One region of the Vreelandella sp. DA03-1M genome, then DNA from elsewhere that is predicted to be linked to it. Evidence: predicted binding sites of a transcription regulator. Region 1 holds the regulator's gene; each other region holds the start of a gene.

Region 1 (4,973 bases):
GGGCTAACCGTGGAGCTGCTCTCCGGTGATACCGTCGATGCCGTTGAGAGCCTGGCTAACCAGCTCAACATTACTACTTGGCATGCGGGTACCAGCCCCGAAGGCAAACTGGCCAGGATGAAAGAGCTTCAAGCCGCTGGCGAAACCGTGGTAATGATTGGTGACGGCATCAACGACGTACCGGTGCTAGCCGGTGCTGATGTGGCAATTGCCATGAATGGCGCGACGGATCTCGCCCGTACCCGCGCCGACGCGGTGCTGCTCAGCCCACGCCTGATGCGGATTTTTGAGGCTATCGAGATTTCCCGCGCGACCCGGCGTATCATGCGCCAGAACATGATCTGGTCAGTATGTTACAACTTTTCGGCGCTGCCGCTGGCGGCAATGGGGCTGGTGCCGCCCTGGCTGGCGGCTATTGGTATGTCGCTCAGCTCGCTAGTGGTGGTGGGTAACGCGCTGCGGCTGTCACGCTGGCGTACGACGCCGCCCGCTTCTTCGCCAAGCGCTTCAACACCGGTAACCGCATGACGATTCTGTATCTACTCATTCCGCTTTCACTGATTCTGCTGGGCCTCGCCGTCTGGGCATTTTTCTGGGCGGTGAAAAATGATCAGTTCGACGACTTGGAAGGCCCGGCGCACCGCATTTTGTTTGATGAAGATGAGAATGACCTCAACCCCGAACAGCGACGCCAGCGGCAGCAGACCAAGCACCGCCCTGCTGCCCCCTCCGACACACACTCACCCGACGACCAAGAGCCCCGGCCATGAATCCAACCGGCCTTGACCTGCCGCCACTGCTGGCGGCGTTCGTGTTTGGTTTGATGGGCGGCGCCCATTGCATTGGCATGTGTGGTGGCATTATGAGCGCGCTCACTTTTGCAGTGCCCCCCAGCATGCGTCATCCGGCGCGTATGGGTGGCTTGCTGCTCAGCTATAACGCAGGTCGCATCATTAGCTACATGAGCGCAGGCGCGCTGGTAGCCCTACTAGGCACGCTATTTTCCCTCTCTGCCACGGCGCGAATGCTGCTACAAGTGTTTGCGGCGCTGATGCTGATCCTGATGGCGCTGTATATCGCCAATTGGTGGAAAGGGCTGCTTAAAGTTGAAGCGATAGGCCGCCGCCTATGGCGCTTTATCGAGCCGGTAGGGCGACGTTTAATGCCCGTAGTTCATTTACCCCAAGCCTTTGCGCTGGGGGCGATATGGGGTTGGCTGCCCTGTGGGCTGGTCTACTCCATGCTGGCCTGGAGCTTAGCGATTGCCGACCCGCTCCAGGGCGCACTATTGATGGGCGCCTTTGGACTGGGCACGCTGCCTGCGCTGCTGGCCACCGGGCTTGCCGCGCGCCAGTTAAGCCACCTGATTCGTCACCCGGCAACGCGCAGCGTGGCCGCGCTGACGATCATTGCTTTTGCGCTGTGGCAGCTGTGGACACTCACAGCACACAATCTTCATTAACATGACATGGCTCAATATTTATATCGGCGCCGCGCGTTAGGCTGGCATCAAAGCTTTAACGCCACTTTTAACGCCGGAGCGTCACTTCATGCCCGTTCATGCCCTCGCGGCTTCTTCTACGATGACTTCAACCATGGCCGGGGCAGCACCGGAGCAGAAAAAATGGGATGAAGCCTTACTGCGCCGTTACGACACCAGCGGCCCGCGCTATACGTCCTACCCCACGGCGTTGTCGTTTCACGACCAATTTACCCCGAGCGATTTGACTCAGGCGTTAGAGCGCAGCAATGCCAGCCAACGTCCTCTTTCGCTGTATGTGCATATCCCCTTCTGCCGCAAAATTTGCTTTTACTGCGCGTGTAATAAAATCGCCACCAAGAACACCGCCCTGGCCGAGCCGTACCTATCCCGGCTTGACCGTGAAATGGTGCTGACCGCTCGCCACCTGGATACCACACGACCGGTGAAGCAGTTGCACTGGGGTGGCGGAACACCGACGTTTCTTAACTTGAACCAGATGGGCGACTTGATTGATCGCCTGGACGCGCGCTTTGGTCTCTCGTCCGCGTCTGATCGCGATTACGCGATTGAAATCGACCCACGCGAAGCGGACGTATTTACGCTGCGCCACCTGCAGTCGCTCGGTTTCAATCGCATCAGTTTAGGCGTGCAGGACTTAAGCCCGCTGGTGCAGAAAGCCATTAACCGTATTCAGCCACGGGTACTCACCGAGACGCTGATGGATGAAGCACACCGGCTGGGCTTTCGTTCGCTCAATCTCGATTTAATATACGGCTTGCCCTTTCAGACTGAAAAAAGCTTTGCAGACACCCTGCGCCAAGTGATCGAGTTAAATCCCGCACGGCTTTCTGTGTTTAACTACGCCCACATGCCCGAGCGCTTTGCCCCCCAGCGGCGGATTAACATCGATGACCTGCCGGGCAGCGAAGAGAAGCTGGCGATTCTGCGCACCACGATTGAGATGCTCACCGCGGCCGGTTATGTGCACATCGGCATGGATCACTTTGCTCGTCCTGATGACAGCTTGGCGATCGCCCAGCGCGAAGGCTCGCTCCAGCGCAACTTTCAAGGCTACTCCAGTCACGCCCAGTGCGACTTAATCGGGCTTGGCGTGTCGGCGATTTCTCGCGTCGATGACGTCTATGCACAGAACCCTAGCGATCTGGCCCGCTATGAAGCAGCGCTGGATCAAGGCCAATTGGCAACCGTACGTGGGCTGCGCTTAAGTGACGATGACCTGATCCGCCGGGACGTTATTGAGCGACTAATGTGTGATATGCGCATTGATCTGGCCGCCATCGGTCAACGCTGGAACATTGATGCCCCGCGTTACTTTGCGCAAGCGCTTGAGCACTTACAGGGCGCCGAGCGAGATGGCCTGCTGACGCGCAGCGGCGACCAGCTTAGCGCGACGCCCATGGGACGGCTGCTGATTCGTCACTTAGCCATGGCGTTTGATGCTCACCTGCCGCAGCAATCAGGCAAGCACTACTCAAAGATTGTGTAAACAAGCTATCGCTAACGAAATGAAGCTTCCATACTAAGAGAAGCCTACCTCAGCACGGCGTAATGATTACCTGCCACTCACGACGCTACTCAAGGAGTTATGCATGTTGGAACCCATGAGCCGCCGACGCTCGCTACTCCATGAAGCTCGCTGCCAAACCTGCAGCTTGAGCTCACTATGCTTGCCACTTGCCCTTGAGATAGACGATATGGGCCAGTTCGATGCCATTATTCGTCGTCGCGCACCGCTGAAAAAAGGCGAGCCACTATTTCGCCAAGGCGATACTTTTACCAGCGTTTATGCGGTACGTTCGGGCAGTTTGAAACAAGTCACATCAGAGGGAAACGGCAGCGAACAACTGACCAATTTCTACCTCCCCAGCGAACTAGTGGGGTTGGACGGGATCGATGAAGAGCACTACCCAGGGAGTGTAATTGCCTTGGAAACGACCACCGTTTGCGAGATTCCCTTTGATCGCTTGGACTCACTCTCTGAGGAGTTGCCCGAACTGCGTGGCCAGCTGTATCGCAGCATGAGCAAAGAGTTGCGCGACGACCGGCGCATGATGCGCCTGCTGTCACGTAAAACCGCCGACCAGCGGCTGGCGAGCTTTTTAATCACGCTTTCAGATCGTTTTCGTCGCCGTGGCTACTCGCCCTACAGTTTCCGCCTTTCCATGCCCAGGGCCGATATCGGCAACTATTTGGGTTTAGCGGTGGAAACCGTCAGCCGGATTTTAAGCCGCTTCCAGCAGCAGAGCGTAGTGGCGGTATCCGGGCGAGAGGTCAATATTCTTGATATGCAGCGCTTAATCACCCTCGCCGAAGAGGAGCAAAACGCTAGCTGACGTTAAATGCCTGGATACGCCCGGCCAGTAGTTCTGCCTGTTTGGCTTCTAGCCCTTCAAAATCAAAGAGATTGCGATCCGCTAGCTGGGAAGGCGCAATATTGGTAACGGCTTTAAACATGCTTTCCAGGCGACCGGGGAATTTTTTGTCCCACTCGGCGAGCATCTCTTTGACGACCTGACGCTGCATATTGGGCTGCGAACCGCATAGATTGCAGGGAATAATCGGGAATTCCATCAGCCGTGAAAACTCGGCAATATCTGCCTCTTTACAGTAAGCCAACGGCCGAATGACGATATTTTTACCATCATCAGAAAGTAGCTTAGGCGGCATCGCTTTTAAGTTGCCGCCAAAGAACATATTGAGAAACAGGGTTTCAAGGATGTCTTCACGGTGGTGGCCCAGGGCAATTTTATTGGCGCCAATCTCTTCGGCAAAGCCATACAGCGAACCGCGGCGCAGGCGTGAACAGAGCGCGCAAGTCGTTTTACCTTCTGGCGTTTTTTCTTTCACCACCGAATAAGTATCACGCTCGACAATGTGATATTCCACGCCCTGCTTATCCAGATACGCAGGCAGCACATGCTCGGGAAAACCGGGCTGTTTTTGATCCAGATTGACCGCTACCAGTGAGAAATTGACCGGCGCGTTGCGCTGCAAGTTGCGCAAAATCTCCAGCATTGTATAGCTGTCTTTGCCGCCGGAAAGGCAGACCATCACACGGTCGCCTTCATTGATCATCTGGTAATCAATAATCGCATTGCCCACTTCTCGGCGCAGGCGCTTTTGCAGCTTGTTAAATTCACGTTTCTGCTTAGCATCAGCCAGCTCTGACTGGCCATGATCAACATCAGTGAGGTCGGCTCCAAGGGAAGCAGGGTCAAAATGATCAAGAGGTTGCATGGTATAAGCACTGCCGAGGGTGGAAGGCATTCAAGAAAAAGTGGCTACTATTCTAACAACACTCACCGCCCTGACCCAACTACTCGTATACAGACCTATTACTAAGCAGCCTCTGCCATAATGCGCTGCAGGCGCATATAGAGCAGCGCGCTGGAAGTGGCCTCACCTAACACACCCTGCATTCCCATCGCGGGTACTTGCCAGCACGCCAGCGCTTGGGCAAAGCTACTGG
Region 2 (4,973 bases), 1.0 Mb from region 1:
GCTCCCACTGCTTGTACGCACACGGTTTCAGGATCTATTTCACTCCCCTCTCCGGGGTTCTTTTCGCCTTTCCCTCACGGTACTGGTTCACTATCGGTCAGCCAGGAGTATTTAGCCTTGGAGGATGGTCCCCCCGTCTTCAGTCAAGGTTTCTCGTGCCCCGACCTACTCGATTTCACGTGATCAGATTTTCGACTACGGGGCTATCACCCGCTACGGCCGAGCTTCCCAGCTCGTTCGCCTAATCGGTCACACGCTTAAGGGCTGCTCCCCGGTCGCTCGCCGCTACTGGGGGAATCTCGGTTGATTTCTTTTCCTCAGGGTACTTAGATGTTTCAGTTCCCCTGGTTCGCCTCTCACGCCTATATATTCAGCGCAAGATACTCAGCTTGTGCTGAGTGGGTTTCCCCATTCAGAAATGCCCGGGTCACAGGTTGTTTGCCACCTCGCCGAGCCTTATCGCAGGCTTCCACGTCTTTCATCGCCTCTGGCTGCCTAGGCATCCACCGTGTGCGCTTCATTGCTTGACCCTATAACCCGAAGGAGTCTGGAATCTCGCAATGACAACGATTGCCGGATACGCTTGAGACGTATCACAAAACAATTACGTCGGAACGTGTCACCACGTTCCTGTCAGCATGATATACATTGTTAAAGAGCGACTGTTCAATGAACAGTGATAAGACGACGCCTGGCGTGCGGCTTATCAATGGTCACGAAACAATAACAAACGGTATCTAAGGTAAAGACAATAGTACGTAATGGTGGAGCCAAGCGGGATCGAACCGCTGACCTCCTGCGTGCAAGGCAGGCGCTCTCCCAGCTGAGCTATGGCCCCATCTAGTCACTCTTAGTCACACTCACCTCTGGCCAATTTTATTTATCGCAAGGCGTTTTATGGCGACGCATAGCCTGCTATGCGAGTCATAAAATAACGCAGCGATAGATAAAATTTGGTGGGTCTGGGCAGACTTGAACTGCCGACCTCACCCTTATCAGGGGTGCGCTCTAACCAACTGAGCTACAGACCCAAGAGGGGATCTTGCGTAAACCGTTTGCTCTATCACTTGATCAGGTAATTCATTGTGAGCGCTTGCCGCGAGGCGGATGCATCGATTAAGGAGGTGATCCAGCCGCAGGTTCCCCTACGGCTACCTTGTTACGACTTCACCCCAGTCATGAACCACACCGTGGTGATCGCCCTCCAAAGTTAGGCTAACCACTTCTGGTGCAGTCCACTCCCATGGTGTGACGGGCGGTGTGTACAAGGCCCGGGAACGTATTCACCGTGCCATTCTGATGCACGATTACTAGCGATTCCGACTTCACGGAGTCGAGTTGCAGACTCCGATCCGGACTGAGACCGGCTTTAAGGGATTCGCTGACTCTCGCGAGCTCGCCGCCCTTTGTACCGGCCATTGTAGCACGTGTGTAGCCCTACCCGTAAGGGCCATGATGACTTGACGTCGTCCCCACCTTCCTCCGGTTTGTCACCGGCAGTCTCCTTAGAGTTCCCGCCATTACGCGCTGGCAAATAAGGACAAGGGTTGCGCTCGTTACGGGACTTAACCCAACATTTCACAACACGAGCTGACGACAGCCATGCAGCACCTGTCTCTGCGTTCCCGAAGGCACCCCGGAATCTCTTCCGGGTTCGCAGGATGTCAAGGGTAGGTAAGGTTCTTCGCGTTGCATCGAATTAAACCACATGCTCCACCGCTTGTGCGGGCCCCCGTCAATTCATTTGAGTTTTAACCTTGCGGCCGTACTCCCCAGGCGGTCGACTTATCGCGTTAACTTCGCCACAAAGTGCTCAAGGCACCCAACGGCTGGTCGACATCGTTTACGGCGTGGACTACCAGGGTATCTAATCCTGTTTGCTACCCACGCTTTCGCACCTCAGCGTCAGTGTCAGTCCAGAAGGCCGCCTTCGCCACTGGTATTCCTCCCGATCTCTACGCATTTCACCGCTACACCGGGAATTCTACCTTCCTCTCCTGCACTCTAGCGTGACAGTTCCGGATGCCGTTCCCAGGTTGAGCCCGGGGCTTTCACAACCGGCTTATCACGCCGCCTACGCGCGCTTTACGCCCAGTAATTCCGATTAACGCTCGCACCCTCCGTATTACCGCGGCTGCTGGCACGGAGTTAGCCGGTGCTTCTTCTGCGAGTGATGTCTTTCCTACCGGGTATTAACCGATAGGCGTTCTTCCTCGCTGAAAGTGCTTTACAACCCGAGGGCCTTCTTCACACACGCGGCATGGCTGGATCAGGGTTGCCCCCATTGTCCAATATTCCCCACTGCTGCCTCCCGTAGGAGTTCGGGCCGTGTCTCAGTCCCGATGTGGCTGATCATCCTCTCAGACCAGCTACGGATCGTCGCCTTGGTGAGCCGTTACCTCACCAACCAGCTAATCCGGCATAGGCTCATCCGATAGCGGGAGCCGAAGCCCCCTTTCTCCCGTAGGACGTATGCGGTATTAGCCTGGATTTCCCCAGGTTATCCCCCACTACCGGGCAGATTCCTATGCATTACTCACCCGTCCGCCGCTCGTCAGCATCCAGCAAGCTGGATCTGTTACCGCTCGACTTGCATGTGTTAGGCCTGCCGCCAGCGTTCAATCTGAGCCATGATCAAACTCTTCAGTTTAAGATCTATGCGGTTCTTGCCTGTCACCGAAGCAACAGAAGCGAACCAAACTTGGCTCAAGGTTCAAACGAATTCATTCAAAACAGATCCCAAAGGACGAATCCTTTAAAACCTTATTGCTTGAGTCGCTTGCCTTGATATTCGGTGATTTGTCACCAACGTCAGCAAGCGCCCACATGAATTACCTGATCAAATTGTTAAAGAGCCAGTCGATGAGGCCGTGCCCCGTTGACGTGTGCGTATACTACCCGATTCACCGCTAGGGTCAACAGCGATTTGAACATTTATTACTAAAAGTCGTTAAAGATTAGGGCTCACAATGCACGCGCCATAAAGCAACGCAAGATATGATCTGGGTCAAAACGGCTACCCCCTTCTCCCATAAGCTTACAGACAGTGGACGTTGGGCTCTTCGCACGAAGCCCAAAATGCCGATTATAAAAGCGAGGGAGATTAAACATGACCGTAAAAGCCACCTTACTACCCGCACTGGCGGCCAGCAGCTTTCTTGCTGCAAGCGTAGCCATGGCTGACGATGGCTTGGAAAATTACCGCCAACGCTTCGAGGCACTGCCTTACCTGCCGCCAATCCCTGCGGACAACTCATTAACAGAAGAGAAGGTAGAACTCGGCAACATGCTGTTCTTTGAACCACGCATCTCGTCGAGTGGCGTTATCAGCTGTGCCACCTGCCACAATCCAGCGCTTGGTTGGGCTGACCGAATTCCTCGCGCTGTTGGTCACGATGGGCAGGTCGGTGAACGTAACACCCCCACCGTGTTGAACAGTGGCTTTTTAGGGGCACAGTTTTGGGATGGCCGTGAGCCTGATTTAGAAGGCCAAGCACTAGGCCCTATTGAAGCACCTGTAGAAATGGCGATGGATCTGGAAATGGCCCTGGAGCGGCTGGTGGGATTCGAGCTCTATCAGGAAAAATTCAACGCCGCCTATCCTGATCAAGAAGAACCTATCACCGATGATAATCTGGCCCACGCGTTGGCCGCTTTCCAGCGTACGCTCAATACACCCAACTCACCTTTTGATCGTTACCTACACGGTGATTTAGAGGCAATTAACCAGCAAGCCAAAGACGGCATGGTGGCTTTTGTTGATAATGGCTGTATCGCTTGCCATCGCGGCCCTGCCTTAACCGATAGCCAATTTCATGCGATTCAGGTTCCAGGCTCAACCGATTTAGGTCGTTACGTAGTCACCGAAGAAGAGAGCGATAAGTACCGTTTCAGGACGCCTACGCTGCGCAATGTGGCGGTGACCTATCCGTATATGAATAACGGTGCGACTGAAACACTGGAAGAAGCGGTCGCTATAATGGGCAAAGAAATGCTCGGGCGGGAATTTGATGATGACACCATTAGTGATATTACCGCGTTCCTTCATACACTAACCGGTGAAATGCCTGATTTTGACGTACCCGCTCTACCCTGAACTACTGTTCTAAACCGACACGCAAACTATCGCCCTAGCAAGAGCAACCGCCTGGTCATTCCACCAGGCGGTGAAACATTACACTACGGCTAAGCGAGCCAGCAGCTCTTCGCGACGCTTTGGAGTAGCAAAAGCTTCTTCGATAGCATTGCGGGTTAGCTGACGAAAAACCGCCTCATCCCAACCAAACGCCTCGGCGCAAGCAATGTGATTGGTCAGCATACCACCACCAAAATAGGCGGGGTCATCCGAGCTAATGGTCACTTTCAGCCCTTTTGCCAAAAGCCTGGGCAGGGGATGATCACGCAAATCCTCGACTACCTTTAAGCTGACGTTTGAGAGCGGGCAAACCGTTAGAACAACCTGCTGGCTGCGCAAACGCTCAACTACTTCATCACTTTCTAAACAGCGCACTCCATGATCAATGCGCTGCACATCAAGCACATCCAAAGCTTCTTTAATATACTCTGCGGGGCCTTCCTCCCCCGCATGAGCCACGCGCACAAGCCCAAGCTGCTTGGCACGCTTAAACACCTCAGCAAATTTTACCGGGGGATTATTCTGTTCAGCACTATCCAGACCGATAGCATCCAGCATTTTCCAATAGGGAGCGGCTTGTTCAAGTACATGCAATGCCTCATCTGCAGGACGATCGCGCAGAAAAGCCATAATCATGCCGATAGAGAGATCAAGTGTCTCCTCGGCTTCCTGCTTGGCTTTTAATAATCCCTCCATGACCACCTCAAGGGGAACTCCACGTTGCAGATGCGCCTGGGGGTCAAAATGCATGTCGATATGAACAACACCTTCCCCCCGCGCACGCTTAAAATAGTCCATCGCCAGGTCGTAAAAGTCTTCCTCGTTACGCAGCACGCTC
Region 3 (4,973 bases), on a different replicon from region 1:
ACGCCACGAACCGTAATTTGGGTGCTAAGCAAGCATCAATCGATTGATCTCCTGAGTGCCATCACCAATCCCACGCATACGCTGTACTCAATGATGCAATCCAAGGCTCAGACCTATGCCTTGCTCTACGTGCGCGACCGACTGGGCCATGCCTCGGTCGCAACTACTGAGAAATACTTGCACTGTCTCTAACTTTAATTAGTTTGATAGACGCAAATAATAGGCTGCTTTTGGCCGAGGCTATGTGAAAACTCTCGAGCCGTAAACAATATGGTTGACGTAAGCGAAATCGGTAGAATTTTTATAAATGAAAAGCTTTAGAGTCAGCGAAAGAGCACCGCAACCAACAGGCCAGCTTTGATCACTCAATTAAAGGGTCATAAACTGCTCATCTTCCTAGTCTGTAAACGCGTAGACATCGTAAGGACCGTCTTGTGGCCCTGGCATACCTGGCGTACCAATCGGCATACCTGCTAAACCAATTCCATCTATTTTAGGCTGTTGCTCAAACAGCGCCTTTACGGCTTCCATCGGAAGGTGACCTTCAACCCAATACTCGCCTATTTCGATGGTATGGCACGATCCCAGACCATAGGGAACGCCCGCCTGCTGCTTGATATCACCCAGCTCGACGTCATCAATAATGGTGACGTCTACGCCAAGTTTCTCAAGATGGCGCGCATATTCATCACAGCAGCCGCACTGGGGGTTTTTATACAGTGTTGCCTCTGGCGGTAACGCCGCTTGAGCGGAGACCGTCCCAAGCAGCATGAAACCCGAGAGCAAAAGTTTGGTTGTCATATGTCGCATTATTTTCAACTCCTTAACGTGAACGACTGAAGAGGTACTTGGCCAGCGACGCGATCGCCAAGCCAACTAATAACAGCATGGCCAGGGGCATCAACCAGCCTAACCACCCCATTGACCCCATAAAAGCAAAGCATTTCGCGTTCATTATGGCATCACTCCTATAAGGAATAGGCAATCCCCATGGCTTATTGCGAGCCATGGTGGCTGGGCATGCTTCCACTCATTTGTTCACGCTGCTCGTCGGTTAGTAAGTCCTGCATCTGGTTATGCATGCGCACGTTATCAGCCATCATATCGCCATGAAGGCTGGCCATTTGAGCATGCAGCGTCTTTACTTTCCATTGTTCAGGGCGTTCAGTCTGCATGATTTGCATCATGTCGTCGCGCAGGTTCATCAATTCGCCCATCCGCTCAAGCTGGGCCGCGCGGTGTTCTTGGCGCATCTCACGCATGGTACTCATCTGCTGCTCGTCGAGCATACCGCCCATGCTCCCCATGCCTCCCATCATTGGACAAGGCATCATCCCGCTTTGCCCTCCCATCATCATTCCTGGGTACATGTCTTCTTGACTGCCCATCATCATGCCCGAACCCATACCGACTTGGCCGTCCATCATATTGCCCTGACCTTGGGCGCCTTGGCTCATACCTTGAGCGAAAATGGCGCTGCTGGGGACACTGAGGCTTGCAGCCAGACCAATGGCAAAGATCATCTTGTGCTTAACCATGATATTTCCTCTTATCATGTTGCTGGTCGAGACATCGCCTTATCCATTAAAAATGGAAGAAGGCGGAGTTAGCTTTCGTTATAAACCTACAACCTATAGGTGGCCCAAAGGTAAAGGAGAAACCGATCCCAATACCTAAGTGTTGTCACAGATCATTTTTTCCGCCATTTTCAGCCCTGTTTCAGGTTGGCACGTTATAACACCGACTCATTTCCATGAAGAAAAGCACGACGCCATGCGCCTTGTTCGCCAAACAGGGCAGATGAACGATGTAAGAAGGCTCAGCCGAATCAGTTTTAGCGCCTCCGCGATGAAGTAACGGCATCCATTCAACCCTAAAAATATATAAGGATACGGTATGCAAAAGAAGACGAGTTCGCTCCCTATCATTCACGCTACCTTAGCAACGCTGTTGCTGTCGCTAGCAATCCCAGTGCTGGCCCATGAAGGGGGCGCAAGCACTTCACCTAAGGATGGCGTGACCATTCAGGATTCCCCAGCAGAGATTGGCATTGAGTTTGGTGGCATGATGCGTATCACCCAGTTTGAAGTGACAGGCCCGGACGGCTCTGTTCCTCTTGATGGTCAGCCAGGCAGTGAACAGGTCGAACGCTACTTCGTAAAACCAGGTGAAATTCTTTCGGCTGGGGACTACCAGGTACGCTGGCGCGGCCTATCGGATGACGGGCACATGATGACCGACGGTTTTAACTTCTCGGTCGAGCCCTGACCCATGGCCTGGTGGTTCTCCGTAAATAGCCTCGACGTCTGGACCGTCGCGATGATTCTCGTGGCGGCCGGGGTTTACCTCAGTGCCCTAGTCGCGACGGGAGCCGTGTTGTTTCGTCTAGCATTTCCCCAACTCCCTGAACATGACCGGAGGCACGTCGCCCGCATGGGTGTCCTTGCTGTCTGGGCCGGGATTATCCTGATTCTGTTCCAGTGGCCTTTAGAAGCTGGTTACCTTGGGGGCGGCAATATAGCGGCTGCAACCAACCCAATGCTACTCGGGATCGTGTTCGAGGGTGCGTCCGGGACCCGGCTGATACTGGTGGTAACTGGCTTGCTGTTGGTCCAGGCGATTCAGCTCAATAACTTAACACTCTCAAAAACAGCCAATAGCTTGAGCCTAGTGGGCGTGTTACTGGTGATGCTGGCGTTCGTGCAGGTGGGACATACGGTGAACACCCCACGCCTCGTTCTGGCTGGCTTGCTGATCATTCACTTGATGGCGGCGGCGTTCTGGGTAGCCTCGCTGTGGCCGCTGTTCCACTTAGTGGGGCAACATTACAACCACGGCAATACCGCCCGTATTCTGACCCGTTTCGGGCAACTCGCCATGGGCGGAGTTGGCGTGTTGGTACTGGCGGGCGTCACTTTGGCCACGCTGCTAACAGGCGGTCTCACACCCCTGCTCACCACGGCATATGGACAGTTCTTGATCGGCAAAGTATTGATTGTCGCGGTGCTGCTGTTATTTGCTGCCGCGAACAAGTGGCGGCTTGTACCTGCCTTTGAGAGCGGCGACGCAACAGCCCCACGACGTTTGCAGCGCAGTATTGCGCTGGAGGTGGTGCTGGTCGTGGTTGTCCTGCTGATTACGGCGGTGCTGACAAGGGTGACATCACCGAATGGGTGACCAACAGGGCAACCACCTTGTAGAGCCGATCCAGAGATCGAACATTAACGGTCGCCTTCTTGTGGGCCGTACACTGAGGTTTAGGCGGATGCTGCCATAGGCATTGCACCAAAAAGACGAAAAGTCATTGCTGCAGTGTTGACACTAATTAGAGAGCAGTATCTAGTCAGGATCCATCATCATATTAGAAATACTGTTGTGCAGCAGATCCTATTATTACGTTAGGTTCAGGCTCGTTTCAGGTTAACACCGTATAAAGAACAAGTGACAATAACCTCTGAGGTAAATGACCATGCGCAAAAACACTTTAGTAACGTCTTTATTTGCTCTTTCACTAGGCTTAGTAACAAGCGCCACGTGGGCTGCACCTGGCCATGGCGGCGGGGATAGCGGCCTAACTGAGTCTGACGTCGACCGCACGATCAGTCTCGAGGCTGGCGATATGTGGTTCGACCCTGAAGAGCTAGAACTGGCGGCTGGGGAGGTGATCTTACCCAGCAACAGTGGACACTGGTTTAAGCGATCATTCGGGCTTCAAAGGCCTCTGGGCTGATCATCCCAATAGCACTGTGCCGCCGTTGTTTGTTGTAGTCCAGTTCGACGTACTCAAACACCTGGCGCCTCATATCGTTTCGCGTTGTAAATTGCTCCCCATGGATCGCTTCAACCTTGAGGCTGTGGAAGAAGCTTTCGGCACAGGCATTATCATAGCAGTTGCCTTTGGCGCTCATGCTGCACGTAAGCTCATGCCGGGTAAGCAGCGATTGGTAACGCGTGGAACAGTACTGACTACCTCGATCCGAATGGACTATCACGCCTTTGGGCATTTTGCGTCTCCATAGCGCCATCTGTAGCGCGTCACAGACAAGATCGGCCGTCATACGCTCACTCATTGCCCAACCGACCACTTTACGAGAGTAAAGATCAATGAGCACTGCCAGGTAAAGCCAGCCTTCGCCCGTCGCCAAGTAGGTAATGTCACCCACCCACTTTTGATTAGGAGCTGAGGCCGTGAAGTTTTGTTCTAGTAGATTCGGTGCGACTGGCAGCGAATGCCGTGAGTTCGTGGTGGCCTTGAACTTACGAGCTGCTTTAGCGCGCAGGCCCTGACGCTGTAAGCTGGCAGCCACCGTCTTACGGTTGATCGGCATCCCATCATCTCGCAGGTCTAGCGTTAGTCTCGGGGCGCCTGAGCGGCCTTTGCGTTGGTGATAAGCCTTGGCCACATGCTGATCGATAATGGCTTGCTGGCTGCGTTTTGGGGACGATGCGCCTTCGCGTTGCCGCCAAGCGTAGTAGCCACTCCGAGCGACCCCGACAACATGGCACATACGCTGAATACTGAACGCCTGACGATGACGGTGGATAAAGGCGTACTTCACTTCAGGCTTTTCGCAAAGTACACCGCGGCCTTTTTTGTGATGGCCAGCTCTTCATTTGCCTCGGCTAGTTGGCGCTTCAAGCGGGCGTTTTCTTCTGCCAACGACCGCTCTCGCTCGGATGTGTCTTGCTGCAGCTGTGCTTTAGATCGCCACTGATAGAGCTGACTCGCGTGTATTCCCAGCTCACGCGCCGCTGCTGCAACGCCAATGCGATCCGCAAGCGCTAAGGCTTCTTGCCGGTAGGCATCTGAGTAACGGGTATATGATTTTTTCTTCATTGATGTTGTCGATCTTGCCATGGTTCACCTCATCGTAACGTATGACGTTCTTGAGGTGTCCACCGTTACTGGGCAGGATCAGTTTGTGAGAAACCCTTTTCGCGTACATCGGCGAAAAAATCAGCAATCGTGCGCT
Region 4 (4,973 bases), 660 kb from region 1:
AGCCAGCCTCCAAAGCATCGTCAATAACAGCGACCCACAGCGCCTCATAAGCATCGCGTAAGTGGCTCAAATGTGCACTGGCCGCCGGGTCGAGTCGGCGCCACTCAAAGAGTGCCACCACATGGGCATTGCGGTCAGTAAAGAGGGTTTCGAGATGGGCGCGCGCCATGGTGCGTAGGCGTACTTCAGGCTCGGCGGCACACTCATTAAGCGCTTTTCGCGCAATGATCAAGGCATTTTGCGTACCTTCTTCAATGACCGCAGCGAGGATTTCCTGCTTATCTTTAAAATGATGAAACAAGCTACCGGACTTAATACCCATTTCCTGCGCCAGCATACGCACCGTTGTGCGATCAAAGCCCTCTTGGACAAATAGCTGAGCAGCGAGGCGCGTCAATTCCTTGCGGCGAGGGGATGCATTAATTACATTCATGTCATTTACACTAGCGCTTGCTTGGTTACTCTGGAGAGAACCACAGCACCGCCTACGGGTCAATGTATCAACCACCACTTGGCATGATAATCACAATAATCCTGAAGGAGATTGGCCATGAGTAACCCCACCGATGTTGTATTTCTCGCTGCCAAACGCACGCCGATGGGCGGCATGATGGGCAGCTTGGCTAGCATGACAGCGCCACAGCTTGGCGCAATCGCTATCAAAGCGGCCATTGAAGAGGCCGGAATCGATCCTTCGGCTATCAGCGAAGGCATTATGGGCTGTGTACTGCCCGCCGGTGTGAAGCAGGGCCCAGCGCGGCAAGCGATGCGCCAAGCCGGCATTCCAGATGCCAATGGCGCCACCACTATTAACAAGCTGTGCGGCTCGGGCATGAAAGCAGCGATGCTTGCCCACGATTTAATCAAAGCGGGCAGTGGTGATATTTTGCTGGCTGGTGGCATGGAGTCCATGTCTAACGCCCCACACGTGCTGACTAAGGCACGCGGCGGCTACCGATTGGGACACGGCGAGCTAAAAGACCATATGTTTTTGGATGGGTTGGAAGACGCTGAAACGGGCAAGTTAATGGGCGTGTTTGCACAGGATGTGGCTACTGAGCGCGGTTACACACGCGAGCGCCTGGATGATTTTGCCATTGCCTCCCTTGAGCGCGCTATGGCCGCCACCAACTCTGGCCATCTAAGTGCAGAGATGGCACCGGTGATGGTCACCTCTCGTCAGGGAGAAACCCTTGTCGAACACGATGAGCAGCCCTTCCAAGCTAAGCTCGACAAAATCCGCCAGCTGCGACCCGCCTTTGCCAAAGACGGTACGATTACTGCCGCCAACGCCAGCTCAATTTCCGACGGCGCTTCGGCACTTATCTTGGCGAGTCAGGAAGCTGCAGATCAGCAAGGTATTAAGCCGCTCGCGCGAATGCTAGGCCACACGACGCACTCGCGACACCCTAGCGAGTTCACCATCGCGCCGGTGGGTGCAATTGAAAAGCTGTTGAAAAAGCTCGATTGGGGCGTGAATGACATAGACCTATTCGAGATTAACGAAGCCTTTGCGGTGGTTACACTGATGGCCATGGACGACTTGGGACTGCCCCACGACAAAGTCAATGTGTTTGGCGGCGCCTGCGCCCAAGGCCATCCGATTGGCTCTACCGGCTCACGCATCATCGCCACGCTAATTCATGCACTGCGTACTAAAGGCGGAAAACGCGGCATTGCCAGCTTATGCATTGGCGGCGGCGAAGCAACGGCGGTCGCCGTCGAGCTCATCGACTAACCACTCCTCGTGAGGATCTACTCTCGAGAGGGTAACGCCCTGGCGCTATAGCGACAGGGCATTTTTCCATAGCGCAGCAAACAGCCAAGCAAGCCCTAACATAGGCAGAGACCAACGATGAAATTCTGTCCAAATGCCCGGCTGGCGAGCTAAACGCAGGGCAATTAAATTAGCCATTGAACCGATCGCCAAACCAAAGCCGCCAACACTGACGCCCCAAGCAAGCGGCTGCCACTCACTCTGCTCCGCAAGTAACAGCGTTGCCGGTACGTTGGAAACAGCCTGTGAAAGCAGCACACCTACGCTGATATCGCCACCAGGCCACTGGCGCATCATGTTAATTGCCTGCTGAACGACACTTAGCTCACCGATAACACTTAAATTGATGAACATTAGTACGAACACTACCAGTAGCAGCCAATCAATACTGAACACCGCTCGCCGGGCCACCAATAACATCACTAGTATTACGCCTACCATCGCTGGCAACACCCAGCCCATGTCCACCGCAATCAAAAAAAGCGGATAGCCGATCAGCGCGGCCCATAGCGGCTTTTGTTGCCGCACCGCTATTCCAAGAGAAGCTGACTTCAAATGAATCGGCGCTTTTGGAAACGCCACAGGAACAAGCAGCAAGAGCAATAGCATTAGGCCAATACTAAGCGGTAGCATTACCCATAGAAATTCGCCAAAGCGTAGGCCTGAAAGCTGCCATAGATAAAGGTTTTGTGGATTTCCAATCGGGCTCAGCGATGACCCTGCATTTACCGCCAGCGCTTCAAACACAATTAAACGCGCAATAGGCAGCGTCGTCATTCTGGCGAGGCCAAGGGTTAGTGGCACTACAATAAACAGAGCTACGTCATTGGTGACGACGGCAGAAAGCAGGCCTGAAAACAGCACCAAACTAACCGCTAGGCGCCTTTCCTCACTAAGATGAGCCAATAACTGGCGCCCCCAGAGAGTTAAATAACCGCTGAGCTCCAACGACCGGCTGAGCAGCATAAGTCCGGTCAACACAGCAAGCGTGCTCCAATGCACCCGCTCAGCCATATCAGACAATGGCTGAGGTTGCAGCCACCACAAAACGACCCAAAGGCCGCTCATCGAGAGCAGCATAGGATCGTAAAGTAAACGCTGAGAGATAAAGACGACGGGCGAGATGAGCCGTTGGATCAATTGCAAAAGATAAGTCGCTCAGAGAAAAACGCATGATAGCGCTGACTACACAGGTGCTGATAGATCCCCTTTAGCAATACGCTGAAAATGACGAGTAATCGAGGTTAAGGGACGCAGCACATTGTTACGCACACCCCAAGCGACCACAGCTACCACTAGCAGCGCTGTCCCCAGCACGGCTATCACCCCCACAACAGTAACGATGACACTTGCTCAAAACGCACAAGCGGTGGTTACCTCGCTGGCTTGAGGCATCTAAAAGGTCTCGGCACACGATACAAATCGTTGGCTGCTTTCATCCACACGCGATTCCCCTGACAGAAATCCAGGAACATCGCGCTCCTCAAGCATCATCATCTGTAAACTGAGATTATTAAAGAAAGACCGATAGGGGGCAGCTAATTGATCAACCAGAGCCAGTTGATCTGCATCAAAGTCACTCGCTGCAAATTGAGTAAAGTGCCATGTCACTCAAGGATTTGCGCCATGTCCCGCTCATGGAGCGATGTAAACGCCTCTCGGCCAAAATGGTTAGCGGACAGCACCAATGACGCCGCCCAGACCACTGAACGCTAACAGCACAAGCGTCCAGCTCACTTTGACGCTAAGTTATTGATCTATTTCATCTCGACCTGCCCCTTTTAGTAGAATTATGCAGACTTATGCAGGGGTAGCCAAAGATGCAGACGTCGACGAATTTCTAGTAATGCTTGCTCATAAGCATCAGGCTTGCCAATCAGACGGGGGTCGCGAATATCCCAGAACAGCACTTCGCCCGCCTGCCCTTGCCAATCCCGGCAGGCTTGCTGGGCCTTATCACACAGAACAATGACGTAATCGAAAGTCTCGCTCTCGAACTCATCCAGAGACTTACTGCGTAAACCTTCTGTGGGTAGACCCTGCTTGCGGAGCGCCTCCAGCGTTAATGCATGGGGCTCATCCGGTTCAGAACCAGCACTAAACGACTCAAAACGATCATCTGCCAAATGGCGAAGCAGCGCCTCCCCCATCAGCGAGCGTGCAGAATTAGCATTGCAGAGGAATAACACGCGGCGCTTCGTCATAAATAAACAGCCTCTTATGTAGTTAATGCCTGCCACTTTACGCCGTATTCATGACGGCAATATTGCAAACATACACCAATGCTAGAAATATACGAAAAAACATATATGATGGCACTATGAACTTAACATGCAGTGAAACAGGCAGAACGCAATGACCTCACTCAATGATTTGCCCAATATCGATTCTGGACTCTTTAAAGCGCCTAGCAACGAACAGCTGCGACTACCTCAAGGCACTGAATACAAAACGAAAATATTGCTCCTGTACGGCTCCCTTCGCGAGCGCTCTTTCAGTCGGCTAGCGGTTGAGGAAGCTGCCCGCCTGCTAAACGCCATGGGCGCAGAAACAAGAATCTTTGACCCTAGGGGGCTACCGCTACCGGATACTGAAGATACCAGCCACCCCAAAGTCGATGAGCTACGCCAATTGGCTCAATGGTCAGAGGGGATGGTGTGGTGCTCCCCTGAACGTCACGGCGCAATGACCGGCATTATGAAAGCGCAAATAGATTGGATTCCGCTTTCGCTAGGTGGCGTACGCCCGACACAAGGCAAAACATTGGCAGTGATGCAGGTTTGCGGCGGTTCCCAGTCCTTCAATACGGTCAATCAACTGCGCATTTTAGGCCGTTGGATGCGCATGCTGACAATTCCCAATCAATCATCAGTGCCGAAAGCCTTTATGGAATTTGATGAAAACGACCGAATGAAACCCTCCCCTTTCTACGACCGTATCGTCGATGTGATGGAAGAGCTGGTGAAATTTACGCTGCTGGTGCGTGACCGCAGCGAACTGCTCACGGATCGTTACTCGGAGCGTAAAGAGAGCGCGGAAGAAGTCTCCAAACGGGTTAATCAACGCGCCATTTAATCAGGAGCTTCACATGTCAGCACTGCAAGATAACGCATCGCCCTCCACTGCCGAAGGCATGGGAGTCTTTGAACGCTACCTCTCACTATGGGTAGCACTTGCCATTGTGATGGGCATTTTA

Evidence for each region. Region 1 encodes FNR, which switches genes on or off when oxygen is low (the NO sensors DNR and NnrR bind a similar motif). Its sites were predicted from a motif close to TTGATNTANATCAA; they were not measured.
Region 2: the regulator FNR is predicted to act here: its motif matches at 2,998-3,011, upstream of ACXUPB_RS11845 (cytochrome-c peroxidase).
Region 3: the regulator FNR is predicted to act here: its motif matches at 1,681-1,694, upstream of ACXUPB_RS22345 (copper resistance CopC family protein).
Region 4: the regulator FNR is predicted to act here: its motif matches at 3,338-3,351, upstream of ACXUPB_RS13570 (HAMP domain-containing protein).

Annotation. Positions count from the first base shown of each region.
Region 1 covers NZ_CM146798.1:3,549,764-3,554,736, forward strand. The annotation lists gene ACXUPB_RS16595 (heavy metal translocating P-type ATPase) at 1-528, shown strand, start outside; gene ccoS (cbb3-type cytochrome oxidase assembly protein CcoS) at 525-770, shown strand; gene ACXUPB_RS16605 (sulfite exporter TauE/SafE family protein) at 767-1,462, shown strand; gene hemN (oxygen-independent coproporphyrinogen III oxidase) at 1,551-2,990, shown strand; gene fnr (fumarate/nitrate reduction transcriptional regulator Fnr) at 3,094-3,837, shown strand; gene ttcA (tRNA 2-thiocytidine(32) synthetase TtcA) at 3,830-4,741, opposite strand; gene ACXUPB_RS16625 (3'-5' exonuclease family protein) at 4,843-4,973, opposite strand, start outside.
Region 2 covers NZ_CM146798.1:2,534,568-2,539,540, forward strand. The annotation lists rRNA gene ACXUPB_RS11825 (23S ribosomal RNA) at 1-530, opposite strand, end outside; tRNA gene ACXUPB_RS11830 (tRNA-Ala) at 763-838, opposite strand; tRNA gene ACXUPB_RS11835 (tRNA-Ile) at 955-1,031, opposite strand; rRNA gene ACXUPB_RS11840 (16S ribosomal RNA) at 1,118-2,650, opposite strand; gene ACXUPB_RS11845 (cytochrome-c peroxidase) at 3,110-4,096, shown strand; gene ACXUPB_RS11850 (adenosine deaminase) at 4,175-4,973, opposite strand, start outside.
Region 3 covers NZ_JBTHGQ010000002.1:64,417-69,389, forward strand. The annotation lists gene ACXUPB_RS22330 (DUF411 domain-containing protein) at 397-810, opposite strand; gene ACXUPB_RS22335 (hypothetical protein) at 824-955, opposite strand; gene ACXUPB_RS22340 (hypothetical protein) at 996-1,538, opposite strand; gene ACXUPB_RS22345 (copper resistance CopC family protein) at 1,897-2,268, shown strand; gene ACXUPB_RS22350 (copper resistance D family protein) at 2,272-3,177, shown strand; one part of gene ACXUPB_RS22355 (IS3 family transposase) at 3,693-4,597, opposite strand; one part of gene ACXUPB_RS22355 (IS3 family transposase) at 4,597-4,858, opposite strand; partial or broken gene ACXUPB_RS22360 (multicopper oxidase domain-containing protein) at 4,918-4,973, opposite strand, start outside.
Region 4 covers NZ_CM146798.1:2,887,040-2,892,012, forward strand. The annotation lists gene ACXUPB_RS13555 (TetR/AcrR family transcriptional regulator) at 1-433, opposite strand, end outside; gene ACXUPB_RS13560 (acetyl-CoA C-acyltransferase) at 551-1,738, shown strand; gene ACXUPB_RS13565 (SLC13 family permease) at 1,784-2,923, opposite strand; gene ACXUPB_RS13570 (HAMP domain-containing protein) at 2,963-3,094, opposite strand; gene ACXUPB_RS13575 (arsenate reductase ArsC) at 3,568-3,981, opposite strand; gene arsH (arsenical resistance protein ArsH) at 4,133-4,852, shown strand; gene arsB (ACR3 family arsenite efflux transporter) at 4,866-4,973, shown strand, end outside.